3 regions of the Ponticoccus sp. (in: a-proteobacteria) genome follow, and region 2 is predicted to be linked to each of the others. Evidence: riboswitches for the same ligand, from Rfam matches in the RefSeq annotation. Region 2 holds a riboswitch; each other region holds the start of a gene.
The links. A riboswitch is a leader RNA that binds a small molecule or an ion and turns the genes downstream of it on or off. The one in region 2 is predicted to bind cobalamin.
Positions count from the first base shown of each region.

Region 1: it holds a riboswitch for cobalamin, as region 2 does, so the genes downstream of both, nrdH (glutaredoxin-like protein NrdH) here and ACN5KJ_RS14780 (DUF4198 domain-containing protein) in region 2, are expected to answer to the same signal.
Region 3: it holds a riboswitch for cobalamin, as region 2 does, so the genes downstream of both, ACN5KJ_RS17955 (hypothetical protein) here and ACN5KJ_RS14780 (DUF4198 domain-containing protein) in region 2, are expected to answer to the same signal.

Region 1 covers NZ_JBLXGL010000014.1:24,856-29,826, forward strand. Annotated here, with positions in the region: gene nrdE (class 1b ribonucleoside-diphosphate reductase subunit alpha) at 1-1,821, opposite strand, end outside; gene nrdI (class Ib ribonucleoside-diphosphate reductase assembly flavoprotein NrdI) at 1,803-2,219, opposite strand; gene nrdH (glutaredoxin-like protein NrdH) at 2,236-2,457, opposite strand; cobalamin riboswitch at 2,551-2,745, opposite strand; cobalamin riboswitch at 3,133-3,324, shown strand; gene ACN5KJ_RS18920 (hypothetical protein) at 3,307-3,432, shown strand; gene ACN5KJ_RS18925 (ABC transporter substrate-binding protein) at 3,446-4,480, shown strand; gene ACN5KJ_RS18930 (FecCD family ABC transporter permease) at 4,489-4,971, shown strand, end outside.
Region 2 covers NZ_JBLXGL010000008.1:171,941-176,911, forward strand. Annotated here, with positions in the region: gene ACN5KJ_RS14760 (energy-coupling factor ABC transporter ATP-binding protein) at 1-319, opposite strand, end outside; gene cbiQ (cobalt ECF transporter T component CbiQ) at 310-1,101, opposite strand; gene ACN5KJ_RS14770 (cobalt ABC transporter permease) at 1,098-1,673, opposite strand; gene cbiM (cobalt transporter CbiM) at 1,670-2,287, opposite strand; gene ACN5KJ_RS14780 (DUF4198 domain-containing protein) at 2,292-3,074, opposite strand; cobalamin riboswitch at 3,216-3,423, opposite strand; gene ACN5KJ_RS14785 (SDR family NAD(P)-dependent oxidoreductase) at 3,675-4,508, shown strand; gene ACN5KJ_RS14790 (twin transmembrane helix small protein) at 4,582-4,785, shown strand; gene ACN5KJ_RS14795 (cob(I)yrinic acid a,c-diamide adenosyltransferase) at 4,789-4,971, shown strand, end outside.
Region 3 covers NZ_JBLXGL010000012.1:140,016-144,986, forward strand. Annotated here, with positions in the region: gene ACN5KJ_RS17945 (3-hydroxyacyl-CoA dehydrogenase) at 1-170, shown strand, start outside; gene ACN5KJ_RS17950 (3-keto-5-aminohexanoate cleavage protein) at 185-1,114, shown strand; cobalamin riboswitch at 1,613-1,819, shown strand; gene ACN5KJ_RS17955 (hypothetical protein) at 1,944-2,255, shown strand; gene ACN5KJ_RS17960 (hydantoinase/oxoprolinase family protein) at 2,927-4,971, shown strand, end outside.

The DNA of each region.
Region 1 (4,971 bases), on a different contig from region 2:
GATCTCGATCTTCGCGGTGATCGGATGGATCGAGGAGGTCGCATAGTTGATGTAGCTGATCGACCCAGTGGGCGGCACCGCCTGCAGGTTGCGATTGTACAGCCCGTGCGTCATCACGTCCTTCTTGAGCGCGACCCAGTCCTTCTTGCCCGGCAGCTCGATGCCGAACCGCTTGAACAGCGCCTTCACGGATGGCTGCTCGGGGCGCCAGCTGCGGTCGGTGTACTTGTCGAAATAGCTGCCATCCGCATAGGCCGAGGTCTCGAACCCCTTGAAGCTGCGGCCCTTCTCCTGCGCCAGTCGGCAAGAGGCGGTCAGCGCGTGGAACAGGATGGCGGCGAAATAGGCGCTGGTGAATTCCACGCCTTCGGGGCTGCCGTACTGGATATGCTCGCGCGCAAGGAAGCCGTGCAGGTTCATCTGCCCAAGCCCGATGGCGTGGCTTTCGTCGTTGCCCTTGCGGATCGAGGGCACCGAGTCGATGGCCGACATCTCGGACACCGCGTTCAGCGCCCGGATCGCGGTGCCGACAGAGGCGCCCAGATCGCCGCCATCCATGGCCCGCGCGATGTTCATGGACCCGAGGTTGCAGGAGATGTCGGTGCCCATGTGCGCATAGCTGAGGTCGTCGTTGAATTCGGACGGCTCGTTCACCTGAAGGATCTCGGAGCAGAGGTTCGACATGGTGATCCGGCCCGCGATCGGGTTCGCGCGGTTCACCGTGTCCTCGAACATGATGTAGGGATAGCCGCTTTCGAACTGGATTTCGGCCAGCGTCTGGAAGAACGCGCGCGCGTTGATCTTCTTCTTGCGGATCTTCGGGTTGTCGACCATCTCGGCGTATTTCTCGGTGACCGAGATTTCCGAGAAGGCACAGCCGTAGACCCGTTCGACGTCATGGGGCGAGAAGAGGTACATGTCCTCGTTGCGCTTCGCCAGCTCGAAGGTCACGTCCGGGATCACCACGCCAAGGCTGAGGGTCTTGATGCGGATCTTCTCGTCGGCATTTTCGCGCTTGGTGTCGAGAAAGCGCAGGATATCCGGGTGATGCGCGTGCAGATAGACCGCGCCCGCACCCTGCCGGGCGCCCAGCTGGTTGGCGTAGCTGAAGCTGTCCTCCAGCAGTTTCATCACCGGGATGACGCCCGAGGACTGGTTCTCGATCCCCTTGATGGGCGCGCCGTACTCGCGGATGTTGGTCAGCATCAGGGCCACGCCACCGCCGCGCTTGGACAGTTGCAGGGCCGAGTTGATGCCGCGCCCGATGCTTTCCATGTTGTCTTCCAGCCGCAGCAGGAAGCAGGACACGAATTCGCCCCGCGCGGTCTTGCCGGCGTTCAGGAAGGTCGGCGTCGCGGGCTGGAACCGGCCCGAGAGGATTTCCTCCATCAGCTGCATGGCCAGCGTCTCATCGCCCTGCGCCAGCGCCAGCGCGTTCATCACGACGCGGTCTTCGTAGCGTTCCAGGAACCGCTGCCCGTCGCGGGTTTTCAGCGTGTAAGAGGTGTAATACTTGAACGCGCCAAGGAAGGTCGGAAAGCGGAACTTCTTGGCAAAGGCGGCCTCCCAGATCCTGCGAAGGAAGTCCCGGGGGTACTGTTCCAGAACCTGCGCCTCATAGTAGCCCTCGTCGACGAGATAGCCCAGCTTCTCTTCCAGCGAATGGAAGAAGACCGTGTTCTGGTTCACATGTTGCAGGAAATACTGCCGCGCCGCCATGCGGTCGGCTTCGAACTGGATGTTGCCCTCTGCGTCATAGAGGTTCAGCATCGCGTTCAGCGCGTGGTAATCAAGGCCTTGGGTCAGGCTGGCGTCAAGCATCGGGTTCCCCAGAAGGTTTGCAGCCCGTCACGAACACGGGCGATGTCGGCGTCGGTCCCCGCGAGTTCGAACCGGTAGAGCACGGGCACGTTGCATTTTCGGGCGATGACCTGTCCGGCCATCGCGAATGTCTCTCCGAAGTTCCGGTTGCCGCTGGCGATCACGCCGCGCAGCAGGGTCCGGTTCGCTTCGATGTTCAGAAACCGGATCACCGGCTTGGCCACCGCGCCGCGCCCCGCCCCGTCCGCGTAGGTCGGACAGATCAGCACGAAGGGCGCGGTCATCAGCGGCGGCGCGGCATCGCCGCGCAGGGGCAGCCGGGTGGCGGGAAGGCCGAGCCGCTCCACGAACCGGGCCGTGTTGCCCGAGCCGCTGGAAAAATAGGCGAGGCCCCCCATGACCGACCGCCCGGCGTCAGGACAGGCGGCTGATCATGTCGGGACGGAACCCGGCCCAGTGCTCGTCGCCCGCGACGACAACCGGCGCCTGCCGGTATCCAAGCCCGGTGACCAGTTCCATGGCCGCGGCGTCCTCGGTCAGGTCGACGAGGCGGAAATCGATGCCGCGCGCGGTCAGGGCGCGGGTGGTTGCGGTGCATTGCACGCAGGCGGGCTTGGAATAGACGGTGATACTCATGCGGTTGTCCCTTTGCCGGTTTGCTGCCTGTGGGCGAAGCGGACACGGGGACAGGGCCAAACGACCTATCCGCGCGCCCGGGCCCTCCGCCGCGGTCGTCGTTCATGCTCTGGCAGGTCTCCTGACTTGCGGCTCAAACGTTGCCCGTCCGCCTTCCCGGTGCCGTCCGACACCAGTGGAATGGACAGAAACTCGCCGTTTACAGTTGCGGGGGCAGTGCCGGACCCTCACCGGCTTCCCTCTTAGCCGACGAGTCACCCCGCCGGAACCAAAGCAACTGCATATTGCGATCCGGGGCAGGGGGGTGTCAATATATTGAAGGTCGTTTTCCGGGGATAAGTCGACGTCCGGTATCGGCAGGGGCTTTTCGGGTCCGTCATCCTGCCTGTCGCCCGGGCGGGAAGCGGCGGGCCGACCACCGGAGGATGCCCCGTCGCGAAGGCCGGGCTGTGGCGCGCCGGGCCCGGCTTTCCGCGCCCGCTGGTCCTGCGGCGAACAGCGCGCATCCACAAGGCCCCCGCCGCCGCGCGCCGGGCATCGGCCAGCATGCTCCGCCGACGGGCTGCCGGGGGTCCATCAGTTCCAGCGCCACCGAATATCCCGATGCGCCAATGCGTTACCCCCTCACGGCCAGGGACCCGCTGCCTTTGCTGTTGCCGCGGAGCGCGATCTCTGTATCTTCCGGCCTGCCACGGTTCCGCAACGGCGGATGAAAAGGGAACGCAGGACGGGGAGACCCAGGCTGCGGCTGCCCTCGCAACTGTAGGCGGCGAGTTCGCGATCGTGCCACTGGCCCCCGGGCCGGGAAGGGATCATCGAACGTCCGAGCCGCGAGCCAGGAGACCTGCCATGGCAGACGCAACCGCCGACGAGGGGCTCGGCAGGGTGGCAGCCATGGCCATGGGGCCGGACGCCGAAGGGCGCCGGGTCCGGCGCCGTGATGCACCCCAAGAGCACCTCGGGAAACAAAACTGATCGAGGTGATCGCATGTTGTTCAAATCCACCCTCTCCGCCGCGGCTGTCGCGCTGGCGACCTCGGTGCCCCTTTGGGCCGAAACCATCACCGACGATGTCGGCCGCTCGGTCGAGGTCGATCTTCCGATCCAGCGCGCGGTGATCTTCAACCGCTACTCGGTGGAATTCGCCCGCGCCATCGGCGCCATCGACCAGGTTGTCGGCACCGGCGCCAGCACCTATCGCGACCCGGATTACTGGCCCGAGTTCACCGAGGCCGATGTGGTCGGGCAGGGGCAGAACGAACCGAACTACGAGGCGATCATCGCCAAGAACCCCGATCTGGTGATCCTGCCGCGCAATGGCGTCTACGAAGAGGCGGCGCGCCAGCTGGAACCCTTCGGCATCCCGGTCATGGTCATCACCGCCTGGGACACGCTGAAGCATGTCGAGAACGTCGAGCTGATGGGCAAGCTTTTCGGCCAGGAAGAGCAGGCGGCGGATCTGGTGGATTACTACGTCGGCTACCAGACCCTGCTGGCCGAGCGTCTGGACGGTGTCCCGCCGGTGCCTGTCTACCTCGAGGAAAAGCGCCCGCTCGTGACCGTGACGCCGGGGTCCGGCTGGCATGACATGATCGCCGCCGGCGGGGGCCAGAATGTCTTTGGCGATATCGTCATCGAGGATCAGGCGGCCTCGCGCGGGAACGTCAACGCCTTCACCATCGACCCCGAGGAAATCGTCCAGCGCCAGCCGCAGCTGATCGTCAAGCTGGAGCCGGGTTCCTACACCACGATCCCCGAGGCGCAATACGCGACGACTTGGGCCGACCTGACCGGCCGCGAGGAAATCCTGTCCTCTCCGGCGGGGCAAAGCGGCAATGTCCACGTCATCAACTACTACCTCGCGGGCGGGTCGTCCAAGATCACCGGCGCCCTGCAGATCGCCAAATGGGCGCACCCCGAGCTGTTCGCCGATATCGACCCCGAAGAAGCGATGCGCCGGTGGATCGAGGACTTCCAGGGCCTGCCCTACCAGCCCGGCATGACCTATCGGGCCGGGTTCTGAGCGGGTCCATGCGGACCCTGTCGACAGGCGGGGCGGTGCAGGCCGCCCCCAGCGCCACTCCGACCGTCGCCACCGCCGCCTCTGTCGGCGATCTCTATCGCGCGTCCGGCAGGCGGCGCGCCACGATCGTGGCGCTGTCCTTCGTCCTGCTGATCGTGGCCGCGGCGGCGGTGGCGGTGCGCGGCATCAACGAAACCGGCATCGGCACGCTGGCACTGGTGGTGCTGGAGCGGCTGAGCTTCGGCCATCTCGATCTGGTAGAGGACGAACAGGCCGCCCGCGTCCTTTTGTTCCTGCGCCTGCCGCGCGTGGTCATGGCCATGGTCGCCGGGGCGGCGCTGTCGGTATCGGGCGTGCTGATGCAGGCCATCACCCGCAACCCGCTGGTCAGCCCCTATACCATCGGCGTGTCCTCGGCGGCGGGCTTCGGCGCCTCTGTCGCGATCATGTTCGGCGTCGGTGTGCAGGCGGCGGGGGTCTACTTCGTGCCG
Region 2 (4,971 bases):
TCAGGGGGCCGAAGGCCACGTCCTCGGCCACCGTGGGGCAGAAGAGCTGGTCGTCGGCGTCCTGAAACACCAGCCCGACGCGGCGGCGGACCTCGTGGAAGTCGGCCTCGGCGCGGCGGGGCAGACCGAAGGCCGTGACCGTCCCGGCATTCGGGCGTTGCAGCCCGAGCGCGATCAGCAGCAGCGTCGATTTGCCCGCGCCGTTCGCGCCGACGAGAGAGAGTCGTTGCCCTTCGGCCAGCGCAAGGCTGGCGCCGTCGAGGATCGGCGGATGACCGGGATAGCCGAAACGGATGTCGTCGAGGGCGATCAGCGCCATGTCATGTCCAGTCCCAGAAGCGCCGCACAGGCAAGGCCCGCGAGGGCGGCAAAGCGCCAGTCGGCGGCGCCCAGCCGGAAGTCCTGCAGCAGCATCATGCGCCCGGTGAAGCCCCGGCATTTCATCGCCGCCAGCACCCGTTCCGAACGGTCGATGGCGCGCACCAGCATCATGCCGACAAGATAGCCGTAGCTGCGGTAGCTGTGCCAGTTGGTGCCGGGGCGAAAGCCGCGCACCTTCATGGCGGCGCGCAGCCGCAGGTATTCCGCCCGCAGCACCTCGACGTAGCGGATATTGAACATCATCAGGTGCACCAGCGTCTCGGGCACCTTCATCCGGTAGAGCGCATGGCCCAGGGTCACCGGCTCCAGCGTGCCGACCAGCACCAGCAGCACCAGCACCACGGCATTCGCGGTCAGGCCGATCTCCACCGCGCGGGCGAGGCCCTGCCATGTGGCCGGAAAGCCCCAGAGCGTGAAGATCGCGTCGCCCGGCACGGTGAAGGGCAGAAGCGCCAGCATGAAGAAGATGAAGCTGTCCATCATCGCCACCCGCTTCAGCGTGCGCCGGACCGGCAGCCGCGCCATGAGCAGCAGAAGCAGCGCGCAGGCCAGCGCCGCCGTCAGGGCGGGCAGGCCCGACAGGGCCACCGTGACCACCGCAAAGAGGCAGGCCACGGCAATCCGCATCCGGGGGTCCAGCCGTTCGAGCACGGCGGGAAAGCCGCCGGATGGGGTGGCCGGGTCCAGCGGAGCGGCAGCCTGCGAAAAGCTGTGGCTCATGCGGCCTCCTTCAGCTTGCGCCGCGCGGCAAGGTAGAACCCAAGGCCGAAGAGACCCGCGATATAGCCCATGCCGCCAAGGATCGACTGAAGGTCGTTCTTCTCGCGGTAGGCGGCGATCTCGCGTCGCAGGGGGCGCATCTCGTCGCGCACGATCCCGGCGAGGGTGGCGCGCTGCTGATCGCTCAGCGCGGCGCCGGACGCCGGGGGCTCTGCCGCCGCCTCCGGGGTCCGGGGGCTCAGCGGCTCTTGTCCGAGGATCGCCGCCACCTCTTCGGCGGGCATGGTCACGTCTGCGACGTGACCGGCGCCGAGATTGGCGTGGAACCTGTGGGCCACGGGCTGTGCGGGCGTGAAGACGAAGAAGCCGTCCGCATCCGTCACCGCGGTTCCCAGTTCCGCGCCGTCCGGGCCGAAGACCGTGACGGTCTCGCCGACGGCCATGGTGCCGTTGGAAAAGCCGATCTCTCCCTCGATGGCATCGCCCGAGGGAAAGACCGAGGCGATGACCTTATGGGCCAGCGCGGGCAGGGGCAGGGCACAGAGCGCAAGGGTCAGGGCAAGGCGTCTCATGTCCGGGTCTCCGCGAAGGTGGTGAAGAGTTCCGGTTTCACCCGGCGCGCCAGCAGCACCGCGAAGGCGGTCAGGAAGCCCTCGACCACCATGACCGGGATATGCGCCACGAAGACCAGATGCGCGGCGGCGATGAAGGCATCGCCCGAAAGCGCCAGCGAGGCCGCGACCATCGTGGTTGTCGCGGCGATGGCGAAAGCGCCGCCGATCCCGGCCCAGAGTGCCGCCGACAGCGGGCTGCCCCGCCGGATCATCGGGCCGAACAGCAGCCCCGTCAGGACCGCCGGCAGCGCGATGTTCACCGCGTTCACCCCCAGCACCGTCAGCCCGCCGAAGCCGAAGAAGACCGCCTGCAACAACAGTCCGACAAAAAGCGCCGGAAAGGCGGCCCAGCCAAGCACCAGCCCGGCCAGGCCGTTCATGATCAGGTGGACGGAGGAGGGCCCGATCGGCACGTGGATCAGCGAGGCCACGAAGAAGCTGGCCGACAGCACGCCCGCTGCCGGAATGCGCTCCAGCGTCAGCGTGCGCAGGCCCATGGCCACGCCCCCCGCCGCCAGAACGGCGCCGCCGATCACGACCGGGTTGGCAAGGGCTCCGTCCACGATATGCATGGCGTTACTCCATGTCCCAGGCGCGGATCCAGATCACCGCATCCTGGCTGAGTTCCTTGCCCTCGTGTTCGGTGTCCGGGCCGCTGCCAAGCGCGGCAAAGCCCCAGTAGCCGGCCTTGGGCACGCCGAAGGTGAAATAGCCATTGGCATCGCTGATCGCGACGACGGCCCCGCCGGGCATGGGTTTGGCCTGCGGATCGCTGGCGGCATTGGTCTCGAACGAGGGTTCGGCGGCCATGTACTCGATCTCGATCTCGGCGCCCGCGACGGGTTCGCCCTCGGACAGCACCTGCCCGGTGAAGGTCGAGCCGGTGATGACGTTGTAGGGTTTGTTCAGCGGCAGGATCTCTGTCTTCAGGCCCTGCGGCTGGTCCCAGTCGGTGGGCAGCTCGTTGCGGTTCAGGTAGGCCTTGGTGATCTGCTGGATGTAGAGATCCTCGGTTTCCTCGTAGTAGGGCTGCGGCACCGTCACCAGCACGTAGTCGCCCGAGCGTTTCACCGGCACCGCGCCGATGAAGGCCGGGTTCTCGTTCTCGCCGCCGTTGAAGGTCGAGGGCGTCAGCGTATCCATCAGGTCGATCTTCTCGCCGTTGTGGATGGCGTAGAATTCCTGCGGCTTGTCCAGCGCCATGACGTGGCCCACGGTCATCGGGTGCCAGAAGATCAGCTTGACCGGCACGTCTCCGGGGCGGTCGATCATGGTGTCGGTGGTGTATTGCAGCAGGAAATGCGCCTGCGCGGCAACGGGAAGAAGGGCGGCCGCAGCGGCCAGCATAAGGGATTTCATCGGGTCGGTCTCTCCTGGCGCCTCACCCGGCGCATGGCTTTTGAACGCCAGAGAGGGCCGTGACCCGGAAGGAAAGGGCGAGGGCGCCCGGCACCGATCCAGGCCAGACGCGCACCCCGGCGTCCGGTGGCAGCGCCCCGTCCGAAGGGGCGCCCGACCGGCAGGTCTCCTGGCTTGCGGGTCGTCACCTTGGGCCTGCCTTCCCGGATTGCTCCAGTGGCGTCTTGGCCCGGCTCGCCGCTTACAGTTGCGGGGGCAGCTGCCGGTTTGGCCCGGATGGGCCGCACGGCATTCCCTCTTTCCCCCGGCGCGGATGACCCCCGCCGGGACCGGTCCCGACTTGGGTAGTCGCAACGCCGCAATGCGTCAACGGGATTCGCCGGGCGGGGTGTGGAGGCCTGTGCCGGGAGGTGTCGGCGGGCGGCGCGGGGCGGCGGGGACAGGCCCGGTGTGGCGCGCCTGGCTGTCTTGCGACGCGGCATGGCGGTCTGCGCCCCGGGGGGCGGGGTCTGTCGGTCGGGGGCGCATGGCCCGGGCAGGCGCCTGGCAGGCACGTGGCGGCGGCTTTCCTTCGCCGCGCTGCGCGCCTATGGGAGGGGCATGACGACGCGTTCCATCCTCATCACCGGCTGTTCCTCGGGCATCGGCTTCGACGCCGCCCATACCCTGGCCGGGCGCGGCTGGCAGGTCTTTGCCGCCTGCCGGCAAGAGGCCGACTGCGCGCGGTTCCGGGCCGAGGGCTTCATCAGCCCGCGCATCGACTACACCGATGAGGACAGCATCGGCACGGGCCTTTCCGAGGTGCTGGAGCACACGGGCGGGCGGCTGGATGCGCTGTTCAACAACGGCGCCCATGCGACCCCGGGCGCGCTGGAGGACCTGCCCACCGACGCCCTGCGCGCGATCTTCGAGGCCAATGTCTTTGGCTGGCACACGCTGACGCGCCGGGCGATCCCGGTGATGCGGGCGCAGGGCCACGGGCGGATCGTGAACCACTCGTCGGTGCTGGGGCTGGTGGTGATGCCCTGGCGCGCGGCCTACAATGCCTCGAAGTTCGCGGTGGAGGGGCTGACCGACACGCTGCGGATCGAGATGCGCGACACGCCGATCCATGTGGTCACGTTGAATACCGGGCCGGTGACCACGAAGATCCGGGAGAACTCTATCCCGCATTTCGAGCGCTGGGTGGACTGGCGCGCCTCGCCGCGCCGCGCGCAATACGAGGCAACCCTGCTGAAGCGTCTCTACGAAAGCCGTGGCGGCCCGGACCTTTTCGAACTGCCGCCCTCTGCGGTGACGGCGAAGCTGCTGCGGGCGCTGGACAGCCCGACCCCGCGACCCCGCTATTACGTCACCCGGGCGACGCACCTGATGGGGGCGGCGCGGCGGCTGCTGCCGACCCGGGGGCTCGACTGGCTGATCGCCAAGGGCTGAGCCTGCGACGCCAAGCGCGGTTCGCTTTTGCCCGCGTCTCCGCTATGTGGCAGGCAAAGCACTGGAGACCCCCATGTTACAGGACCCGCTCTTCATCGTCGTCGCGCTCGCCATGCTGGGCGTCGTGGCGATCCTGCTCTTCGGCATTGGCAGCTTCGCCAAGGGCGGGGCGTTCAATCGCAAATACGCCAACAAGGCGATGCGCTGGCGGATCATCGCGCAGTTCGCGGCGGTCTGCCTGATCCTGCTGTTCGTTTTCATTCGCCGGGGAGGCTGATCCATGGTTGTGCTCAACAAGATCTACACGCGCACGGGTGACAAGGGCGACACCGCCCTGGGCAATGGCACGCGGGTGCCGAAGTTCGCGGGCCGGGTGGAGGCCTATGGCACGGTCGACGAGCTGAACGCTGTTCTGGGGGTGGCGCGGCTGTCCGCCGGGGGCGATGTGGACGCCATGCTGTCG
Region 3 (4,971 bases), on a different contig from region 2:
GTTTGGCCGAGGAACCGGCGGGACCGGAGGTCTTTTCCGTCGACAACGCCGAGAAGATCGCCGCAACATGGCCACAGGACCGCAGCCCCGAGACCATCCGCGCCCGGCAGGACAGGCGTGACGCGCGCCTTGCCGCCCTGCGCCGGCACCTTGCATCCGAACAATCCTGAAGGAGCCCCAGACCATGGCGAAACCCCGCAAGGTCATCATCACCTGCGCCGTGACCGGCGCGATCCACACGCCCTCGATGTCCGAACACCTGCCGGTGACGGCCTCGGAAATCGCCGACGCCGCCATCGGCGCGGCCAAGGCGGGCGCGGCCATCGTGCACCTGCACGCCCGCAACCCCGAGGACGGCAGCCCCGACCAGTCGCCCGAGGCCTTCGCGCCCTTCCTCGGCGTGATCAAGCAGGCCTCGGACTGCGTGGTGAACATCACCACCGGCGGCGCGCCCACCATGACCATCGAGGAACGCGTCCGCCCGGCGGAAACGCACCGCCCCGAGGTCGCCTCTCTGAACATGGGGTCGATGAACTTCGGCCTCTTCCCGATGCTCAAGCGCTTTCCGAACCCCAAACACCAGTGGGAACGCGACTACCTCGGCAACAAGAACATCATCTTCAACAACAGCTTCGGCCAGATCGAATACATCCTGACGACGCTCGGACCGCTCGGCACCCGGTTCGAGTTCGAATGCTACGACACGGCGCATCTCTATAACCTCAAGCACTTCCTCGACGCCGGACTGGTCAAGGCGCCGCTGTTCATCCAGACGGTCTTTGGCCTGATGGGCGGCATCGGCGCGCATCCCGACGACGTCATGCACATGAAGCGCACGGCGGACCGGCTGTTCGGCGACCAGTACCAGTGGTCGGTTCTGGGCGCGGGCAAGAACCAGCTGCCCATCGCGGCGATGGCGGCGGCCATGGGCGGCAATATCCGCGTCGGGCTGGAGGATTCGCTCTGGGCCGGACCGGGGCAACTGGCGCGCAGCAACGCCGAGCAGGTGACGAAGGCCCGCCAGATCATCGAGGGGCTGGGGCTGGAACTGGCAACCCCGGACGAGGCGCGCGAGATCCTGCACCTGAAGGGGGCGGATCAGGTCGGCTTCTGACCGGCCCTGACGGACGGGGGCGCGGCGCACTCGATCCGGTTCACCGGAGGCCGGGGCGCTGCTTTCGCGCGTCGACCTTACCCCCGGATACGGGCTGTTGATCGCCGGGTTGCGCGGCACCGTCGGCGTCGCGTCCGGGCAGGCACGGCAAGCGACGGTCGCGGTGCCGGATCCATCCCGTGACCGTCCTCGACCGCCGGACCCCGAAGCGCCCGGGCATCGCCAACGCGCTTCTCCGGTCCGGGGCACCCCCCGCGCCGGAAGACGAACTGCGGGCACGGGCATCGCGAACGAAGGCGGCACAGGCGCCCGCCTTCCGGTTCGCATCAGGGGGCAGGTCGCCGACCCAAGGCATGTCCGGCAGCGGAGCCTCCGGCGCATCCCCCGGGCGGGCAAGGCGCGGTCTGGCCTGGGGGCTGACAGGGGAAACACCCCGCTGGACGGCAAGCGCCGTAATGGCCGCCATTGGCAATTCCACTCGACTTTTGCCCGGAATTCTGCAATGCAGAAGGCGATGGTGACCGGCCTGAAAGGGCCGGTTTAAAAGGGAATGCGGTGAGGGCCTTGACCCAACTCCGCAACTGCCCCCGCAACTGTGAGCGGCGAGCGACCCCGAAGAACACCACTGAACCGAAGCGGTTCGGGAAGGTTCGGGAAAGCGGCGACCCGCAAGTCAGGAGACCTGCCATCTCCGGTGCGTGCTGTTGCGCACCGCAGTCACCTTAACCCGGGCGGGGCGCTCTGGGACTGGAGAGACGACATATGGACCTGACGGCCCTGTGGACATCGCCGCCTCCGTTCATGCGCCCTCCCCTGCGCGGAGGGCGCAATGACACTGGAACGCACGATCCTTCAACTCGACACCGGAGAGATGCCAGCCGACGAGGCGCGGCAAATGGGGCAGCTTGGCTATATGCAATGGATCGCGGGCTTGCCGGGCAATGCGGATTATCTGCAGGCCGCGCGGGGCGCCTTTGACAAGGCCGCTCCGTTCATGGGCCACTCGCCGGCCGTGGCGGAATTCTGCAGACTTCTGACACGCTCACTGGAAGCGCCGCTGACGCCATTGCCCCTTGCGATGCCAAAGCGGCAGAGGCGCGGCGGCGCGCAGGCCCGACGGTCCTACCGCCTGCCGCATTGAACCCTCACGCAGGGGCCGCCGCCGCAGGAAAGCCGTAGCCCTGAAGGCCTCCTCTGCCTGAGCGAACAGGGGGCGCCTTGCGGAAGCATTTGCCAAGGACGACCGACCGGCCCTCGCTTGTGAAGCGCGCGCCGTAACCCGAGACCCGTCAACCGGCGGCACCCCGCTTGGCGCCCCGGGCGGTCGGTTCACGCTGGTGGACCATGTCCGGGCCGCTGAAGGCCCATCCCGGCACGGGCGGACAAGCAGGCCGCGCCGCACGGTCCCGGCCCCGCGCAACAGCCGCGCATCTGCTCGCCGCCGACCTTGACATCGAGGTCCCGGCCAACCCTGGCGGGCCCGGTCCTGTCGGCCACCAGAGCAGCAATCCCGGCGCCCGGGCCAATCCGGGGACCAGCCGCTTTGCACCCCGGCGGGCCGAAAGGCCAAAGACCGATATCCCGCGCCGCGACCAGAGCCCGCACGACCCGGGGGGGATCCGCGCCGACATCCGCAACACCCGCCGTGCTTGGGAAAGGCCGCGAAACCGGCCCGGCGGTCGCTCTGCACCCATGCCTCAATGCCCCGACACGGGACTATCGAAATAATCGATAGCGGTAAAAAAACGTTTCGTTTCCCTCACTAGACGGCCCGTGACACTTAACCGTCAAGGCAAACGGAGTGCAGTTCCCATGACCCACGCAAAGACCAAGACACGTCTGGCAGCTGATATCGGCGGCACCTTCACCGATGTGGTGCTGGAAACGCCCAAGGGCATGTTCACGGCCAAGGTGCCGACCGATCTGGAGCAGCCCGAACGTGGCATCATGGCGGGTGTGACCATCGTTCGCGAGCAGTCGGGGCTGGCCCCCAGCGATATCGATATCTTCGTCCATGGCACCACCCTGGCCACAAATGCGCTGATCGAGCGCAAGGGCGCCAGGACCGCGCTGATCACGACCGAGGGCTTCCGCGACAGCCTCGAAATCGCATATGAATCCCGCTACGATCAGTTCGATCTGCAGCTGGAAAAGCCGGCGCCGCTGGTGCCGCGCGATCTGCGCTTCACGGTGACCGAGCGGATGGATGTGCGCGGCAATGTCCTGCTGCCGCTCGACCGCGCCCGCGTCACCGAACTGGCCGCCGAACTGAACCGCCTGGGCATCGAGGCGGTCGCCGTGGGCCTGCTGCATTCCTATGCCAATCCGGCCCACGAGCAGGCCGTGCGCGCTCTGCTGATCGACGCCGGCTGCACGGCAGAGATCACGCTGTCGTCGGACGTCTGCCCCGAAGTGCGCGAATACGAGCGCTTCATGACCACCGTCTGCAATTCCTACGTGCAGCCGATCATGGCCCGCTATCTGCGGGCGCTGGAAAAGACGCTGGCCGACAACGGCTTTGTCTGCCCGCTGTTCCTGATGACCTCGGGCGGGGGCATGACCACGCTGGAGGCTGCCATCCGCTATCCGATCCGCCTTGTCGAATCCGGCCCCAGCGGCGGCGCGGTGCTTGCCAGCCGCATTGCCGCCAGCCTGGAAGAAGACCGGGTTGTGTCCTTCGACATGGGCGGCACCACCGCGAAGATCTGCCTGATCGACGACTACCTTCCCCAGACCGCACGCAACTTCGAGATCGCGCGCGCGGCCCGGTTCCAGAAGGGCAGCGGCATGCCGGTGCGGATCCCGGTGGTCGAGATGATCGAGATTGGGGCCGGTGGCGGATCCATCGCCGATGTCGACACCATGCGCCGTCTGGCGATCGGGCCGGAAAGCGCCGGCTCGGTGCCCGGGGCTGCCTGCTATGGCAAGGGCGGCGTCAAGCCGACCGTGACGGATGCCAATGTGGTGCTGGGGCGGATCGACCCTGAAACCTTCGCCGAAGGGCGGATGCATCTGGATGTCGACGCCGCCAGGACCGCCATCAAGGGCGATGTCGGCGACCCGCTGGATGTCAGCACCTCCGAAGCGGCGCTCGGCATAACCGAGATGGTCGAAGAGAACATGGCGAATGCCGCGCGCATCCATTCGGTCGAACATGGTGCGGACCTGTCGCGCTACACCATGATCGCCTTTGGCGGCGGCGGCCCCCTGCATGCGGTCCGCATGGCCGAAAAGCTGGGCGTGGGGCGCGTCATCGTGCCGGCCAACTGCAGCGTCGGCTCTGCCGTCGGCTTCCTGCGCGCCCCCATCGCCTACGAGGTGGTGCGCAGCCGCTACATGACGCTGGACCAGTTCGACCTGAACGGCGCGAACGCGGTTCTGGACGAGATTTCCTCCGAGGCACGCGGCATCGTCCGCAGCGGCGAGCCCGAAGCCGACCTGGTCGAGACCCGCACCGCCTACATGCGCTACGTCGGTCAGGGCCACGAAATCCAGGTGCCGGTGCCGGCGGGCACGCTGACCGAAAAGGACGTTGCGCAGATCAGGGCCGATTACGAGGCCGGCTATACGCGACTGTTCAGCCGTACCATCCCGGAACGCGACATCGAGATCCTGTCCTGGTCCATCGTCGTCTCGACCGCGCAGGAGCCGGCCGAACCGCGACAGGCCGACGGGACCGCCTTCGACGCCGCCGCGATCGGCGACCGCTCGGTCTTCCTTCCTGCGGACCACGACTACCGGGACGTGCCGATCTACTGGCGCCCCGACCTGGCTGCGGGCGCAAGCTTCCAGGGCCCGGCCCTGGTCGCCGAACCGCAGACCACGACCTTCGTCACCGCCGCCTTCACAGGCCGGAT